DNA from 3 places in the Jeotgalibacillus malaysiensis genome. Region 3 is predicted to be linked to each of the others. Evidence: riboswitches for the same ligand, from Rfam matches in the RefSeq annotation. Region 3 holds a riboswitch; each other region holds the start of a gene.

Region 1 (6,009 bases), 1.1 Mb from region 3:
AAAATAAAAGCACATTAACCTAAATAACGATGGTATAAGCTTTTGGCTTCCGGAATGCTTTTCGTTCCATGAATTAAAACGCGGCCATCCTTAAAAATGACAAGGCGATGTTCTGTGGTTGAGAACGAGAGCAGATAAGGATTACGTGAAACTTTTCCTATCTGTTTTGACAAGGTTTTATCCAGGCTTTCCAGGTCTCTGTCTATCGGCTTGGAGGGACGAATCTGCACGGTATCCCTTCCGCATAAAACAGCAGTTTTTGTCTGGTTTGAGAGAGAAAGATAAGGATAAAACCGCTCCAGCCCGCAAGAAGGGCAATCTTCTTTTTTAACTCTGTCGACGTTAATAGATGAATGCTGGTTTTTCCAGAGATCGAACGACACAAGCTTCTTTCTTAAATGATGTCGATCTTCGACCAGAATTTTTATGGCCTCTGAAACCTGATAAGACAGGACCATCTGGACAGCAGGGCTGATAATTCCCACCGTGTCGCATGTGATGCCTCCCATCGGTATTTGATCCAGTAAGCAATTCAGACAAGGGGTTTCACCCGGAAGAATTGTATAGCTGATCCCATAACTTCCAACACATGCACTGTAAATCCAGGGGATCTGGTATTTCTGGGAAACATCATTGATAATCATACGGATATCAAAATTATCGCTTGCATCAAGAATCACATCAACGCCTTCAGCTAGTTGATCCATTTCTTCGACTGAGACATCCATGACATGACAGTGAATGTCTGCCTCAGAATTAATAGCCGCTAGTCTTTTTTTAGCAGCCACTGCTTTTGGATTCCGTCGTCTTGCATCTTCTTCCGTATACAGCTGCTGGCGTTGAAGGTTGCTCCACTCTACATAATCCCGGTCAGCAATTGTGATCTTACCAATCCCTGCCCGTACTAACATTTCAGCACTCCCGGTTCCTAATGCGCCGGCACCCACTATTAAAACGTGTTTGTTTCTTAATTTAGCCTGTCCCTCTGCCCCAATCGGCGCAAACATCTCCTGGCGTGAGTATCGACCATTCAACTGATACTCATTCCTTCCATCGGACTGCTGGCAGTGGCATACCGCTTTTTCGGAATTCGCCCTGCTTCGAACCCGAGCCTTCCTGCTTCAATTGAAAGTCTCATCGCCTTTGCCATTTTCACAGGATCCTTCGCGCCGGATACTGCAGTATTCAACAGGACACCATCAGCCCCCATTTCCATTGCAATCGCAGCATCAGAAGGTGTTCCAATTCCTGCATCGACAATAACAGGAACACTTGTCTGTTCGATGATAAAAGAAAGGTTTAAGGGATTAATGATCCCCTGACCAGAGCCGATTGGAGAGGCGCCGGGCATGATCGCATGGCAGCCTGCTTCTTCAAGCCGTCTTGCTAACAGCACATCGTCTGACGTATACGGCAAGACGGTAAATCCTTCTTTTAAGAGCTCCTCTGATGCCTTTAATGTTTCAATTGGATCCGGCAGCAATGTTTTCTCACAGCCGATTACTTCCACTTTAATCATGTCGCAAAGACCTGATGCTTTAGCCAGCTTTGCAGTCCGTACCGCTTCTTTGGCAGTCTTGGCACCGGCTGTATTTGGAAGTAAGGTATACTTTGACACATCAAGGTTTTCGAGAAAATTAGGCTGACCCGCCTCAAATATATTCATTCTGCGGACAGAGAACGTCAGAATTTCTGTCCCCGACACATCTACCGCTTCTTTTTGTATATCAAAATCAGGATACTTACCAGTGCCTAATAACAATCTTGATGAGAATTCGTGATTTCCTATCTTTAACATGCTTATCCGCCTCCTACAAAATGTACTAACTCAATTTTGTCTTGATCGAAAATGAGCGCTTCTGTATGTTCCGCTTTATCCATGATTTCAGCATTCTTTTCGACAATGACTACTTTATGCTGCAATTCAAAATGCTGAAGCAGTCCAGCTATCGTTTTCACTGTGTCTGGTACCTCTACCTGATCTCCATTGATCGTCAATCTCATTTTCTTCACCTCGCGATTGAATTTGTATTCCTGGTCAGCCGGTCCAGACGAAAAGAGGATAGATCGACTGCAGGTGATTTTCCTTCAATCAGATCCGCCATCACTTCTCCGGTAATTGGCGACAGTAATATGCCATTTCTAAAATGACCTGTCGCAATAAACAACCCCTTGTAATCGGGATGTTCATCTAAATAAGGCAGGCCGTCAGCGGTTTGCGGCCGGATACCGGTCCAGGCTTTTTCCCACTCGCCCTGCGATATGGAAGGTACCAGCTTACGGGCGTTTTCCATTAATGAAAAAATTCCCTCCAGCGTGACTTTTTGGTTAAACGTATTTGGCAGGACTGTTGCTCCTACAATGATTCTTCCGTCTTTTTTCGGGACAAGATAGCAGCCCGGCGTGAAAATGGTGCTTGTTAATAAGGGAGCCTCTGTCCGTACGGAAAAACATTCGCCTTTCACGGGATACATGTTGAGCTGTAGGCCTGTTTTCGTTAACAGCTTCTCGCTCCAGGCGCCACCTGTTACTACAACGTTACTGCTCATAAAATCACCTTTATTCGTAGTAACCCCTGTGATTTTTCCGTTAGAGAAATGCAGGGAATAAACCTCCAGACCTTCTTTAATCACGCACCCGAGTGCTGATGCGGACTTTAAAAAACCTAATGACAGCTGAGGTGCTGATACCTGACCATCTTTTTCAAGGTACATGGCCCCAATGACTTCATTTGACAATGCCGGCTCTCTCTTTCTCGCTTCTTTACCAGTAAGCAGCTCCGCAGTTTCTCCATTCTGTTTGTGGATTTTACTGATTCTCTGGTGTTCCTGCAGATCCCGCTCAGTTAAGGCAAGCCTCAGCATGCCCTTTTCCACAAGCTCAATTTCAACACCGCTGGTCATCTTCAGCTCATCTGCCAGGTTGCCAAATAACGCTCTGCTCGTTCTCGCTAATTGAAAAAGCGGACTCTCTCCATCTAACTCGGCCTGGGCGCCAAGCATTCCGGCTGCTGCTCCGGATGCTTTGCCTGCAAGTCGGTCTTTTTCCAGCAGCAAAACCTTCATTCCTCTTTTCGATAAATTAAACGCTATTGCTCCACCGATGACTCCGCCGCCAACGACTATGGCATCGTACGTTTTATTCATGTAACTCTCTCCTTACCTATTTCAGACATCATATTGTTTAGATAAATAGGATCGATATTGCTGTACCGCTTTTAAAGGGTTTTTTGCGCCCAATATCCCTGACATGACAGCGATTCCTTGTGCTCCTGCTCCGATCACATCTGCACTGTTTGCCGGTTTAATTCCACCAACTGCTATGACCGGAATAGAAATTGATTGAGATATAAAGCTTAGCTGCGCTAACCCTTGCGGAATTAATCCCGGTTTGGATTGAGTTGAATAAATATGCCCAAAGATGACATAATCCGCCCCTTGCTGCTCAGCAATTTGAGCTTCCTCAAGGGAATGAACTGAACAGCCAACTGTCAGGTTTTTAAATGTTTGTTTTACGAGCTCAACAGGCAGCGAATGAAAAGCTAAGTGAACGCCTCGCACATTTGTAACGCAGGCAACATCCGCCCGGTCATTAATGATTATTTTTGAAGGGGGGACTCCCGTGTTTATTAAAAGCTCTACCATTTCATATATTTCTTTTGCTGTTTTGGTTTTTTCACGCAAATGGATAAAATCGATTTCCGGATGAATGCTCTCAATCATGTCTGCTAATTGTTCAGATTTTTGTGTTCCTGTCGAGATCAAATGCAACTTTCCGGGTTTCAATATTTCGCCCCCTTTCTTTACACTTATCACTTTTCTTAAAAGAAAATCTCCTGACAAATAAAAAAAAACCACTCCAGCGATGGAGTGGTTTTGGGTATGTTTTATGAATGAATATAACATAGATCAACCACTTCCCTACGCTAGTTTCAACTAGATCAGGTTCGAAGGGTCCGGATTGCTCCGTCTCAGTCCCGAAAGACTCCCCTAGTGTTTTTATATTCAGTTTTTTTAAATTCTATAAAGTTAGCGTAACATCTTCTGTAGGATTTATCCAGTTCATTTTATATACAACGCTCTGAAGTGAAAATTCCAAGAAAAAAATTGTGTATTACTACCATAGTTGAAGCGTGCGGGAAGAACGCTGTGCTATCCTTCCTCCAGCAGGTTTCAATGAATTAAGATAACATCTGTAAATGAGAGTGGATTCAAGCACTGAAGATGACAGTTGCAATCAGTAGTGTAAATCCGGGCTTTCTCTGATTCATTTCTTACATATCAACCTGAATATACATGGAACTAACAATTGAGGCAGAATAAAAGGAATCCCGCTGCCTGAGTGAGAGGCAATGGGATTTTTGATCCATAACAACTTAATGTTTTATCGGTGGAATCGTGATATTTTTTTCATCATTTAGGGAAACATGTAACTCATGCTCCCGATTCATTGAAGCGAAAAAGACATCCCTTATATCAACAATGCCTTTGTTAGATAACTGTTGTTGCAGCCAGGCTTCATTCAGATTAAAATCCTTCAAAACGTTTGAATAAATGGTTCCTTCTATAATAACCGGAAAGGAAATAGCAGATGTTGTTTTTGCCATTTTCATATCTTCTAAGGTAACTGAATGCTTTTGTGGTTTCTTTAAAACGCTCAAAGAACCATTCGCTTCGATAATGGCTGTTTCAACTTCACTAATATCAAAAACGCTTTTTTCCCTGAGCATTTGAAGGATATTATCAATCGAATAACGGATTTTCTTCATGTTTTGATTGAGGAATTTTCCATTTTGTATAATCACAGTCGGTTCAAATGTCAGCAGTCTCCCTATTTTCCGGTTGGAAATCTTCCACTTTGCAACAACCTTCTGAAGAATGCCAAGCGCAATGACTGCAGCTGCAGTCGGGAGATGGTCAATATTTGGATCTGCAATATCGGCTCCAACAACTGCCCCCAATGTGAGGATAATTAAAAAGTCGAAGATCGGTAATTCCCCGATTGCCCGTTTTCCCATGAATAGGGTGACAAAGAGTAGCAGGGGTAAAATTGTAATGATTCTCCCAAGAACCAGAAGTATATCCTTTATAGATTCAACCATTTCTTTTACACCCCTATCTGCACTTTTAAATTACCATCCTCAGCTTAGTTTAGTCATAAAGAAATTAGATATTAAAAGCTTGCCCCAATGGTCGGCCGGACTTACCTATTTCTGCTGAGTAATTTCTGCCAGTATTTCAAAGGAACGGAGACGGGCTTTTTGATCGTAAACCTGGGCGATTGCCATGATTTCATCGGCTTGACTTTCATCCACAAACTTTTCCAGCTGTTCTTTTACAGTTTGAGGACTGCCGATAATCGAGGTGCCTAATTGACTCTCAAGGGCAGCTAATTCATAGTCGCTCGCTATATCCTTAATATTATCCACTGGCGGCTGCAATGGGATTTCGTTTCCGCGCATCAAATTCAAGAACTGCTGCTGTAATGTTGTAGCCAGCCATTCAGCTTCCTGATCCGTGTCGGCCGCAATGATGTTCAGCCCTACCATTGCATGCGGTTTGTCCAGTACTTTAGATGGCTTAAATGATCGGCGATACAGCTCGATAGCCGGCAGTGTGTTATGCGGTGAGAAATGGCTCGCATAAGCAAATGGCAGGCCAAGCTCTCCTGCCAGCTGGGCACTGAATCCGCTTGAACCTAACAGCCAAACAGGGATGTTTAGTCCCTCACCCGGAACTGCTCTTATACGACTAAATCCTTGTCCCAGAGAAGGGTCAAAGTAATTCCGGAGCTCAGCCAGCTGCTCAGGGAAATCTTCTCCTGAACTTCTTAAGTCACGTCTTAATGCACGTGCTGTATGCTGATCAGTACCCGGTGCGCGGCCCAGGCCAAGATCAATACGTCCTGGATATAATGATTCCAGCGTACCAAATTGCTCAGCAATCACAAGAGGTGCATGATTCGGCAGCATAATACCGCCTGAACCTACCCGGATTTTTGATGTGCCTG
Region 2 (6,009 bases), 1.2 Mb from region 3:
ATAGTGCAGCAGCTGATAACATCATTTTTTTCATGTTAATATTCCTCGTTTCAGTCTGATTTTGAACAATAGTTAAATTTTATGCTTAATTGGGGGAGGTGTAAAGAAATTGTCAGGACCGGTTCGTAGAAAAGTGGGTGATGTTCACAGAATGGAGGAATGTGTGCTAAAAAAAATGAGTGGTTTTCGAAGAAAAACACGAGTCGTTCGCAGAAAAACACACCATGTTCGCAGGAAAGTGTAAATAGTCCTGGGTCTGCTCCCTAAAAAACAGCCGGCCGACGCCAGCTGTTTCTCATAATACTCCTGCAGCCATGCTCCCGCACAGCAGGACCAAAAACAAAGCAATTCCTGCTGCATCAACCCGGCCGACAGATATTTTCCGGTAAAAATCCCGTTTGCCTTGACCGGTAAATCCGCGCGCTTCCATTGCAAAAGCAGTCCGCTCCGCTTTTCTCACAGCACCGGCGAGCATTGGAATCAGTACATGCCGCATCGCGAGTACCCTTTTAACAGGAGACTTCGGCACTTCAAGTCCCCTTAGCTGTTGAGCCTGCCGGATCTGGAAAAATTCATCCTTTAAAACAGGCAGGAACTGATATCCGACGAGGATGCTGTACGCAATTTTTGGAGACAGCTTCATCTGCTGCATCAGGCTTAAGATGAAATCAACCGGTTTTGTGGTAAAGACAAAAAGCAGAGACAGGCTGGAGAATGCAAGCACCCTGAAGCTTAGGGACAGTGCAGTGCCAAGCGTGCTGTCTTCACTGCCAAATACAAGTGTCGTCCAGAAATAACCGACTGCGCCAAGCAGGAAGGGAAGCATCATCAGGCTCCACACCTTCCATGAAATTTTTGCGAAAATCAACTGGATCAATACAACACCGACAAAGAACACAAGTGGCGTCCATGGATTGAAAAAGAATGCCATTGCGATCATTGAAACGGTGATCGCAATGAATTTAACCGAAGGATTCATACGGTTGATCATGCAGGTCACCTCCGAATGGCGGACATAAGCGGTGCTGTTTAAGAAGCTCTTGATCTTGCCAGACTGTAGTAGGACTGAATGGACCGCTCAGACTGCCTTTATGTAATAAAAGCAGTGAATCTGCCACACGGTCTGCAAAATTCATATCGTGCGTCACGATCAGAAATGTGACGCCCTCATTTGCGCGCGCTGTAATCAGATTTTCAAGCTCCCGTAAAGTAGCTTTGTCCTGTCCGGCAGTCGGTTCATCCATTACGATCACAGGCCGTCCGTCACAAAGCATGGCACCAATCGCTGTCCGTCTCTTTTGACCATGACTGACAGCAAAAGGATTTGATTCACTCACTTTATTCAGGTATAACCGCTTGAGAATATCTTCCACATCTGATCCTCCGCCAAATAAAAGCTCTTCTCTGACTGACTTCGTTAAGAATAAGAATTCAGGAGACTGCGGTACATATCCGATCCGTTTTGGTTCTACCTGGCCGCCAGTGGATTTCAGCCCGCACAATGCCTTCAGCAGCGTGGATTTTCCACTGCCATTTGGACCTGCAAGAACTGCAATCTCTCCTTTTTTTAATGAAAAAGTGGCTGGTGAAACAATTGGCTCTACAGCCAGGCCTTTTGCAGCTAAAGCGATCTGATCTGTCTGGATTTGCTCCCTTGTGATTGCCTGTTCAACAGGTTTTGAAGCAACCATCTGCCATTCCCGGTCAAAAAAGTCGTTCCATAAAGCAACCTGATGATCAATCGCAATCACTGTCAGGTTTTTTGATTCATGAAGGCCGCGGAGCCAAGCGACAAACTCCTGAGCGGTCACCGGATCTAAGTGTGTGAGCGGCTCGTCAAGCAGAAGAATTTCAGGCTCTAACACCCACGCACATGCAGTAGCGACACGCTGCTTCTGACCGCCTGACAGTGTCTGAATAACAGATTCCCTGAACGATTCCAGCCCGGTTTCCTGTAACACCTGTTCGATCCGGTCATTAATTTTATCTGATGGTACACCCACATTTTCAAGTGTAAAAGCGAGCTCTTCTTCAACGGTCTGCATACAAAACTGACTGTCAGGATCCTGAAAAACAGTGGCAATCCGCTGATTAATTTCACCTGGTGCATAGTCAGCTGCTGCCTTTTCGAGCAGGTCAACCTGTCCTGAGATGATCCCGTCACAGTTTTCAGGGTAAAGGCGGTTAAGCAGGTATAAAAGCGTAGACTTCCCGCACCCGCTTGGTCCTGTGATCACAACACGTTCGCCGGCTCTTACCTCAAAATGCAGCTGTTCAAATACCGGCTCCGCATCATCTGGAAAACGGAATGATACATTCTGCAAAGAGATGACGTTATACATGTGCATCACGCTTTGTAATGGCATAGCCTCTCAGCGAACCTGTCGCAAGCAGTGCATCTACAAGGTATTTACCGCCAATTCCTGCAATAACGGCACCACTCATCACACGGATCACAAACATCAGTAATACATATTCAGTGCTGAGCGCTGCAAAACCGCCTAACAGATACCCGTACACAAAGCTGAACACCGCGGCCCCCGCACCAGCCATCATATAAATCCCAAGGTTAAAATGGCGATACCTCGTGGCGGCAAAAACAGCTTCAGCTCCAAGTCCCTGAATCACTCCTACTAAAATCAAACGGGGACCGAGTGCGTTCCCAAGCATGACTTCAATCGCAGCAGCCATGGTCTCAGGAATCACTGCAGCACCAGGCTTTCGGATGATCGCCATGACAATAATAGACACGATAAACCAGATACCGAAGATCCATTCATATGCAATCGGACCAATCAAAGATGCCCAGATGTTTCCGATATGTACAAACAATAAGTAAATAATGCCGAATACAACTGCAAATAGCGACATCAGAACGACTTCTTTCAGCTTCCAACTCTTAAGCATGGTGATCCCCCTTGTGAGATGGACTATTGATACTCATTGACATGGTCATCACTAAATGCCGGTGCTCATCTGATCTTGACTTACCGAAAGTCTCCTCATAAAAATCAAACACTTCATGAATATCTCCATGTATCCCGCTTGCATAATGCATAGAGTCATTGAATACACCGCGTTCCTTTGCACGATCTACTTCCCTGTAGATGACACTCATATAATCCGGATTGTTCATCGGGTATAGTGCGAATTGTGAAGAAACATATTGCTTTGTTTCTTCATGGTTGTGCACTTCTTGATCAACGTCCATATAAGAATCGCCTGCTGTATCACCCGGACAGCCTGCTGAAAAAGTTGCATTGATGGCGACATGTTCACCGGTTTTTGCAGCATGCAGCGTAATCGCTTTGATCACGTTAAATACATGCTGTTCCTGTCCGCGAATCACGGTTGAGACATCATCTGTATGCTTCCAGACACCAGTCAGGTCAGTTGCCTCGAGCGCGCCTTTAATGACCGAAATAAAATCTCCCGCCATTGGATGCAGTGAAAAACGGCATCCGACAATTTTGCTTGTTCCACATTCCATTTAGTATTCCTCCCAGGAGCAGTTTTTTACACAAAAAAAGACCACATCCGCGAAAGATGTAGCCACTGCTCCTGATATAAAAAGAGAAGTCACTACACTTCCTCACGCAGGTATTATCCTGATCGAGTCATAAGGGATCGGAGCTAATGCTCACATCTCAGCTAATTTGCACCCCTAGTGCAGATAACGGTATTTAATTTTCTGTGCACGACCACTATATCACCAGAGATTTGAATGTGCAACACCCTGAAAAACTAATTAGAACCATATTATGACTTTTTGTTAAAAAATCATTCCCTCGGTTCAAATATCAGCACACCAATAACCGCAATCACGAGGCTGAACAATACGGAATAGAACCAGTGCCGGCCCTGAGTGGTTTTATTCAAAATATTCATCACGGCACTAATGCAAAAGGTCACGAAAAATACAAAAAAGATCAGAATGATTGTCATCATATAAATCGTCACCTCTTAAGTATTTTTGAAAGATCCACCTGCTTCTTTCAGCTGACGGATGGTTTTTGGTCCAACGCCGTGGAGGGAAAGAAGCTCTTTTTCGGTGTACGCTCTTATATCATTCATCGTTTTAATCCCTGCCTGATCGAATGCGCGCTGTGAAGGTTTGCTTAAGTTAAAAGGTAGTTCGGTCGTCATGCCTGCTTTCCTCCTTTTTAAAAAAGCATAGTTGGAAGTTCTTCAAGCCGCTGGTCTGTGCTGCGGGTAATTTTCAGTGAATAGCCGGGTTTTGAATGTGCACTTCCACGGACAGTGAGGGTCCTTTTGCGGTCAGCCATCTCAATCGTCAGCCACTTGCGTCCGTTCTCTGAAGTTTTGATACACTCAGATACTTCACTTGCTGTCAGTAAAATGATTTCAGTGTTCTGGAGGTCTTCTTCACCACAGATAAAAGCGAACAGATACTGGTTGTCATGCTGGCTGCGAAGCGTCTTTTCCATTTCTGTATCGTAAAAGGAGAAGGTCCAGATACGGGATTCTTTTTTAAAACGGGGTGTAAACGAGTATTTTGCATAAATAAAGTAGCTGTCGGTTTCATTTTCAAGCGCATAGATTCTCCGGTCCTGTCCGCCTTCTTTCATAACAGGGGAGAATCCTCGGTTCACAAGGTGTGACAGCAGCGCGCCAAAGTAAAAATCCACTTTCGGAATACTCATATCATTGCTCCTCCTTTCAAGTAAGGTAGTTACTTCTTATTATGAAGCACTTTTCAGCAGATTTACATTTTTAACACTTGAGCGGTCATTATTCTTGCATTCAGTCTGGAATCATTAGATGCTATGTGTATGAAAAATGCACTGGAGGAGGCTCATTATTATGTCTATTAAAGAGTTAAAAGGCATTCATCACGTCACTGCGATCACAAGCAGTGCTGAAAAAAATTACGAGTTTTTCACTTATGTACTTGGTATGAGGCTGGTTAAAAAGACAGTCAACCAGGATGATATCCAGACGTATCACCTCTTTTTCGCTGATGATACAGGAAGTCCCGGAACCGATATGACGTTCTTTGATTTCCCTGGCATTCCAAAAGGGAATCACGGCACGAATGAAATTTCAAAAACGTCTTTCCGTGTACCGAGTGATGCAGCGATTAACTACTGGGAAAAGCGGTTTGATCGTTTGAATGTGAAACACAAAGGCATACAGGAGCAATTCGGTAAAAAGACGATTTCCTTTGTTGATTTCGATGATCAGCAGTATCAGCTGATTTCTGATGAAAATGATCATGGTGTAGAAGCAGGTACACCGTGGCAGCAGGGACCTGTACCGCTTGAATACGCCATTACTGGGCTTGGGCCATTGGTTGTCCGCGTTGACCGCTTTGATTATTTTAAGGAAATGCTTGAGAAGGTATTGCTCTTTAAAGAAACGGCAGAAGACAAATCATTTCACTTATTTGAAGTAGGAGAAGGTGGAAACGGTGCAAGTGTGATTGTCGAACACAACACCTTTTTACCTCAGGCGCAGCAGGGCTTCGGCACTGTTCACCATGCAGCCTTCAGACTTGAGGATAAAGAAATGCTTGATGAATGGGACGAGCGCATGAAGAGCTTCGGTTTCGCGACATCGGGCTTTGTGGACCGCTTCTTCTTTAAATCCCTGTATGCAAGAGTGGCACCGCAGATTCTGTTCGAATTTGCAACGGATGGTCCAGGGTTTATGGGTGATGAGCCGTATGAAACGCTCGGTGAAAAACTCTCACTGCCACCGTTTTTAGAGCCGAAACGGGATGAGATCGAAAGTAAAGTGCGTCCGATTGATACGGTAAGAAGTACAAAGACGTTTGAAAAAGAATAGTGGGTGGGCCGGATATCTTAATGGGTATCCGGTTTTTTTATGTTTTGGGGTGGTGAGCGTGCCGAATATGACGTGGAAAGTGGGGGATTGGTGCAAGTGCGGGGGAGATTGTGACAAGTATCCGGGCGTATCGCTACAACCCAGGCGGGGAATGCTACATCCTGAGAGGAAACAGCGACAACTTCCCAAACCCACTCAGCT
Region 3 (6,009 bases):
GTGGCTGGGATGGAGATTGAGGATTTTATTCTGCAGGCAGACACATTTGTCAGCCCGACAAAATGGCACCTGGCTCATACGACCTGGTTTTTTGAAAAGTTTATTTTAACTGAGTTTGTGGAGGAATATGAGCCTTTTAATGAACAGTTCTTCTATCTGTTCAACTCGTATTATGAAACGGTGGGGGCGTTTCATCCACAGTCGAAGCGCGGACTGATTTCACGTCCGACTGTGCAAGAGACGCACAGCTACCGCAGGCATGTGAACGAACAGATCAACCAATTGATCGAGACAACCGAAATGACAGATCACTTATGTGAACTGATTGAAATGGGACTCCAGCATGAACAGCAGCATCAGGAGCTGATTCTGATGGATATTAAATATAACCTTTCATTTAATCCGCTCTATCCTGCGTTGTTTGAGCAGAAGGCTTCACAGGGTGGCAAAGCTCCTGAGCTGACATTTACACCATTTGAAAAAGGAATGACTAAAATCGGTACAGATGCTGAGGAGTTTGCTTTTGATAATGAAACGCCTTGTCATGATGCATATCTGAACGGCTGTCAGGTGGCAAATCGCCCGGTGACAAACCGCGAATATCTTGCGTTTATTGAAGACGGAGGATACGAGCGGGCTGAGCTGTGGCTGTCAGATGGCTGGCAGCAGGTAAAGAAAGAAAAGTGGCACGCACCACTTTACTGGCTGAAAAAAGATGATGATTGGTCACACTTTACACTCAGCGGTCTGCAGCCGGTAGACTGGGAATCGCCTGTTACGCACGTCAGCTATTATGAAGCAGATGCTTATGCGCGCTGGGCAGGGAAGCGGCTGCCGACAGAGCAGGAATGGGAGCACGCAATGAAGGGTGAAGAAATACAGGGGAACTTTATGGACAATGACCGCTATCAGCCGGATGATTCATACAGCGGCGGTCGGTTTGAAAAAGCATTTGGTGACGTATGGGAGTGGACGCAGAGTCCCTATACGCCTTACCCGCGCAGTAAACCGCTTGATGGGGCACTTGGTGAGTATAATGCGAAGTTCATGTCGAATCAGATTGTGTTAAAAGGCGGTTCATGTGTAACGCCGCTATCTCATATCAGGCTGACTTACCGCAATTTCTTCTATCCGCATATGAGATGGCAGTTCAGCGGGATCAGACTGGCAGATGACCCGGTGGAAAATATCAAACCATTTTAACTTATGAACCGGCTCACTGCACGCCAGGCGGAAGCTTTCCGCGGCCGGGCGGTGAGCCCCTTTCATGCTTCGCATTCCAGGGTCTCACCTGTCCCTTTCCGCCGCTGGAGTCCCCGCCTTCTGCTCCGTTCGCCTCAAATTTCTATCTGTCATTATTTTTGTTTAATTTATTTCATTACTTTACATATTCTGCGATTAGTCTTTCATCCCGCCTCCCACATCTTTTGATGCAATTGACACCCTGTTATTGTGTTAGTACAGAAAATTTATATAACAGATGAATTCTGATTTATCGCTGTTAAAAAAGGGTTGAACACGATTACACAGGAATTTAAAAGTTGCTGTATCAGTTTGAAACAGATTCTGTAACACAAATTTATTTTTGCGTTATGGAAATGACTGTGATACTCTTTAACTGACAATTTCATTAATTTATTTACTGGGGGAGCCGAGTGGCTGAGACAGTCTTTTGCTGAACCCTTTGTACCTGATCTGGATGATGCCAGCGGAGGGAAGTATGCTTACATAGTTACGCGTACAAGCCACTTCCTTTAAAAGGCAGTGGTGTTTTTTTATGTAATTGCTGAAGGGAGGCAGACGATGAGAGAAACGTGGTATTTTCTTGATTCCGGATACGGCACGCCAGCATTTAATATGGCGATGGATGAGGTGCTGATGAATTGGCACAGTGAAGGAAAGATTCCACCGGTGCTGAGATTCTACGGGTGGAAGCCTGCCGGTATTTCAGTCGGCTTTTTTCAAAAGGTCGGTGGCAGTATAGACCTTGAAAACGCAGAAAAATACGGTGTTGAGCTTGTGCGCAGGCAGACCGGTGGCAGAGCTGTTCTTCATGATGATGAGCTGACTTACAGTGTGCTTGTATCTGAAGAGCATCCGGCCATGCCGAAATCGATAAAAGAGGCTTATCTTGTGCTGTCTAAGGGCATTCTTGAGGGCTACCGTGCGCTCGGGATTCCGGCTGATTTTTCAATTCCTGAAGAAAAACAGAAGCAGGCAGGATCAGCCGTCTGCTTTGAAGAGCCATCATGGTATGAGCTGATGGTAGATGGGAAGAAGGCAGCAGGCAGTGCACAGACGCGTAAAAAAGGTGTCATTCTACAGCACGGCTCCATCCCGATTTCAATGGATATAGAGAAGCTGTTTGACTTGTTTATTTATCCAAGTGAAAAAGTAAAAGAACGTGCACGGCGTGCATTTACCAGCCGGGCTGTTGCGATTAATGATGTACTTGAGAAACCTGTCACATTTAAAGAAGTGAATGATGCATTTAGAGAAGGGTTCATAAAAGGGCTTGATATTGACCTGGAACCTTTTACACCGCCAGAAGAGATGTTAAGAGAAGCAGCAGAGCTTGAGGAGAAGTATAAGAGTGAAGAATGGATTTATAAGCGGGAAGGGAGACAGAAAGTATGACGAATGCAAAAGAACATGTACGTAAACCCGAATGGTTAAAGGTAAAGCTGAATACGAATGATTCATATAAAAAGCTGAAGAAAATGATGCGTGAAAAGAAGCTGAACACAGTGTGTGAAGAGGCAAAGTGCCCGAATATTCACGAGTGCTGGAGTGAGCGTAAAACTGCAACATTTATGATCCTTGGTGATACGTGTACACGCGCATGCCGCTTTTGTGCAGTTAAAACCGGACTGCCGAATGAGCTTGACTGGGGTGAGCCGGAACGTGTGGCTGAGTCTACTGAAATGATGGGCTTAAAGCATGTCGTTGTCACAGCAGTTGCCCGTGATGATTTGAATGACGGTGGCGCTGCTGTATTTGCAGAAACAGTGCGTGCAATACACCGCCGTCTGCCTAGCTGTACAGTTGAAGTGTTACCTTCTGATATGAAAGGTGATTATGAAAGCCTTCATACACTGATGGATGCTGAGCCGGATATTTTCAACCACAATATTGAAACGGTCCGCCGTCTGACGAAAAGAGTACGTGCGCGCGCTATGTATGACCGTTCACTTGAACTGCTTGCACGTGTAAAAGAAATTGCACCGAATATCCCGACAAAATCAAGCATCATGGTAGGCCTTGGTGAGACGAAGGAAGAGCTGATTGAAGCGATGGATGACTTGCGTGCACACAATGTAGATATCCTGACACTTGGTCAGTATCTGCAGCCGACGAAAAAGCATCTGGATGTTGTACGTTACTACCACCCGGATGAATTTGCTGAGCTGAAGGAAATTGCCCTTTCAAAAGGCTTCAAGCATTGTGAAGCCGGCCCGATGGTGCGTTCTTCATACCATGCAGATGAGCAGGTAAGTGAAACATCTGCACAGCGCCGGATTAAGTATTTAAAGGGCGTTGAAGCAGACGGCAGAACAGTTGATAATCTGCAGTAATAATTGAATAGAATGAACACCCACTGGGGGAGTCGGTTAAACCGGCTGAGACGGACTGTTGTCCGGACCCTTCGCACCTGATCTGGATCATACCAGCGTAGGAAAGTGGCCGTATATGCCATTCTTTTATATACGCCGCTTTCCAGAGAAATTGGAAAGCGGCGTTTTTTGTTTGTATTTGTAAAGGGGGCTGATGATTTCCGCTTCAGGGGGACTTCACGGCTGGGCGGTGAGCCAGCAGGCTGCACCGTGCTTTGTCTCACCTGTCCCTTCCTGCGAGCTGCCCCTTTCCGTTCCAATCATCAGTTGTATAGATTCAATGAATGACTTTAACAAAACTTGTTTAATCGGACTCTGGAAAAACTCATCTTATGAAGGAGGAAAAAACATGACATTTTGCAGTGAAGTAAGAGAAGAGTGTAACGAACTTTGGGAAGCAAGCTTTCTGCACCCATTTGTAAAAGGAATTGCTGAGGGGAGTCTGCCGCTTGATGTATTTAAGTTTTATGTGATGCAGGATGCGTATTATTTGACTCATTTTGCAAAGGTACAGGCGATTGGCGCTGTGAAAGCGAAGGATCTGAAGACGACAAAAAGCTTTGCACACCACTCAGAACAGACTTGTGCAGCAGAGCTTGCGCTGCATGAATCCTTTATGGAGCTGCTTGGGGTAACGGAAAAGGACTGGGAGAATTTTGAGCCGTCTCCAACCGCTTATGCATATGTGTCTCATATGTACCGTTCAGCTGAAGGGGATCTGGCTGATGTGCTTGCAGCGATCCTGCCGTGCTACTGGCTATACTATGAGATTGGTGAGCGCCTGAAAAATGAAAAACCGGATCATCCGATTTATCAGAAGTGGATCGAGACGTATGGGTCTGAATGGTTCGGTGAGCTTGTAGAAGAACAGATTAACAGAATGAATGACCTGGCAGATGGTCTTTCTGATGAAAGGATCAGAGAGTTGAAGACTCATTTTAGAAGAAGCAGCTATTACGAGTTGAACTTCTGGGAGCAGGCATGGACGATGGAGAGCTGGACAATAAAAACGAAGGAGCGTGTGACACATGATTAATCAATTGAGAGAAAACAAACCACTTATCCATTGCATAACAAATTATGTGGTCGCAAATTTTCAGGCGAACGGTCTGCTTGCACTTGGAGCGTCTCCTGTCATGGGGGATGAAGCCGGGGAAGTGGAGGAGCTGGCGTCTATTGCGGATGCACTTTCACTCAATATAGGCACACTTAATAAGCGATCAGTAGAAAGTATGATTCTTGCAGGTAAGTCAGCAAATAAAAAAGGGATTCCGGTCGTACTTGATCCTGTGGGTGCGGGTGCAACCTCTTATCGACTCTCAGTCATTGATCAGATCTTAAAAGAAGTGAAGGTGTCAGCAATCAGATGTAATGCAGGGGAGCTTGCTGCCATGATGCGTAAAGACTGGTCTGCAAAAGGTGTTGATGCAGGTGAAGGTGATGCTGATCTGACTTCACTCGCAATAAAAGCCGCTCAGACATACGATTTGATTGTAGCCGTTACAGGTCCAGTGGATATTGTGACAGACGGTGATATTGTGCATGAGATTCAGGCAGGACGTCAGGTCATGTCGTCTGTTACAGGAATGGGCTGCTTACTCTCAAGTGTGACAGCAGCGTTTTTGACCGTCGAGCAATCAGTCGAGGCTGTAGCGGAAGCTGTTCAATTTTATGGTGAAGCCGGTGAAAATGCGGCTGCTGTGTCATATAGCCCTGGAAGCTTTAAAACGGCTTTTATAGATGCGGTGTATTCAATGAATGAAAGCAAGTTTCAAAAAGGAGGGTCACGATGAAGCAGGTACTGACCATTGCAGGATCAGATTCAGGAGGCGGGGCAGGCATTCAGGCTGATATTAAAACATTTCAGGAGCTGAATGTGTTTGGCACATCGGTCATAACGGCTGTGACAGCTCAAAATACACTCGGTGTAACAGATGTTGCACCGGTTCCGGTTCGCAATATTGAAAAGCAGCTGCAGGCAGTCGGTGAGGATTTTGAGATTGCTGCACTGAAAACCGGAATGCTCTTTGACGCTGAGACTATTCAGACGGTAGCAAAATATATTAAGCACTACAAGTGGCAGCATTTGATTGTAGACCCGGTCATGATAGCCAAAGGGGGAGCAAGCCTGCTGCAGGAGGAGGCGAAGGAGTCACTGATTGTACACCTTCTTCCGCTTGCTACAGTTGTGACGCCTAATATTCCTGAAGCGGAAGCGTTGAGCGGGATCAGTATCTCCGATGAAAAGACAAGACGTGAAGCTGCTGAAAAAATACTTCAAAGTGGTGCGCAGGGCGTGCTTGTCAAAGGGGGACACAGTGAAGATCCGGACTTTACTGAAGACTTTTATCTTGATCAGCACGGCGGTTCATTAGTGCTGAGGTCGTCACGTATT

What was found. Region 3 has a riboswitch for thiamine pyrophosphate ahead of tenA (thiaminase II). Riboswitches for the same ligand answer to the same signal wherever they lie in the genome.
Region 1: linked by a shared signal. The riboswitch ahead of tenI (thiazole tautomerase TenI) and the one ahead of tenA (thiaminase II) in region 3 are both predicted to bind thiamine pyrophosphate.
Region 2: linked by a shared signal. The riboswitch ahead of LG330_RS17510 (YkoF family thiamine/hydroxymethylpyrimidine-binding protein) and the one ahead of tenA (thiaminase II) in region 3 are both predicted to bind thiamine pyrophosphate.

The regions. Positions count from the first base shown of each region.
Region 1 is NZ_CP085252.1:3,481,299-3,487,307, reverse strand. Features, by position in the region: gene LG330_RS18100 (thiazole biosynthesis adenylyltransferase ThiF) at 15-1,034, opposite strand; gene LG330_RS18095 (thiazole synthase) at 1,031-1,798, opposite strand; gene thiS (sulfur carrier protein ThiS) at 1,801-2,004, opposite strand; gene thiO (glycine oxidase ThiO) at 2,010-3,146, opposite strand; gene tenI (thiazole tautomerase TenI) at 3,168-3,905, opposite strand; TPP riboswitch at 3,901-4,001, opposite strand; gene LG330_RS18075 (DUF421 domain-containing protein) at 4,376-5,101, opposite strand; gene LG330_RS18070 (LLM class flavin-dependent oxidoreductase) at 5,207-6,009, opposite strand, start outside.
Region 2 is NZ_CP085252.1:3,386,157-3,392,165, reverse strand. Features, by position in the region: gene phnD (phosphate/phosphite/phosphonate ABC transporter substrate-binding protein) at 1-34, opposite strand, end outside; gene LG330_RS17525 (energy-coupling factor transporter transmembrane component T family protein) at 296-991, opposite strand; gene LG330_RS17520 (ABC transporter ATP-binding protein) at 963-2,342, opposite strand; gene LG330_RS17515 (ECF transporter S component) at 2,335-2,907, opposite strand; gene LG330_RS17510 (YkoF family thiamine/hydroxymethylpyrimidine-binding protein) at 2,900-3,490, opposite strand; TPP riboswitch at 3,573-3,676, opposite strand; gene LG330_RS17505 (DNA-directed RNA polymerase subunit alpha C-terminal domain-containing protein) at 3,964-4,146, opposite strand; gene LG330_RS17500 (hypothetical protein) at 4,164-4,664, opposite strand; gene LG330_RS17495 (ring-cleaving dioxygenase) at 4,831-5,808, shown strand.
Region 3 is NZ_CP085252.1:1,010,740-1,016,748, forward strand. Features, by position in the region: gene egtB (ergothioneine biosynthesis protein EgtB) at 1-1,203, shown strand, start outside; TPP riboswitch at 1,635-1,734, shown strand; gene LG330_RS05715 (biotin/lipoate A/B protein ligase family protein) at 1,804-2,637, shown strand; gene lipA (lipoyl synthase) at 2,634-3,575, shown strand; TPP riboswitch at 3,591-3,696, shown strand; gene tenA (thiaminase II) at 3,964-4,650, shown strand; gene thiM (hydroxyethylthiazole kinase) at 4,643-5,407, shown strand; gene thiD (bifunctional hydroxymethylpyrimidine kinase/phosphomethylpyrimidine kinase) at 5,404-6,009, shown strand, end outside.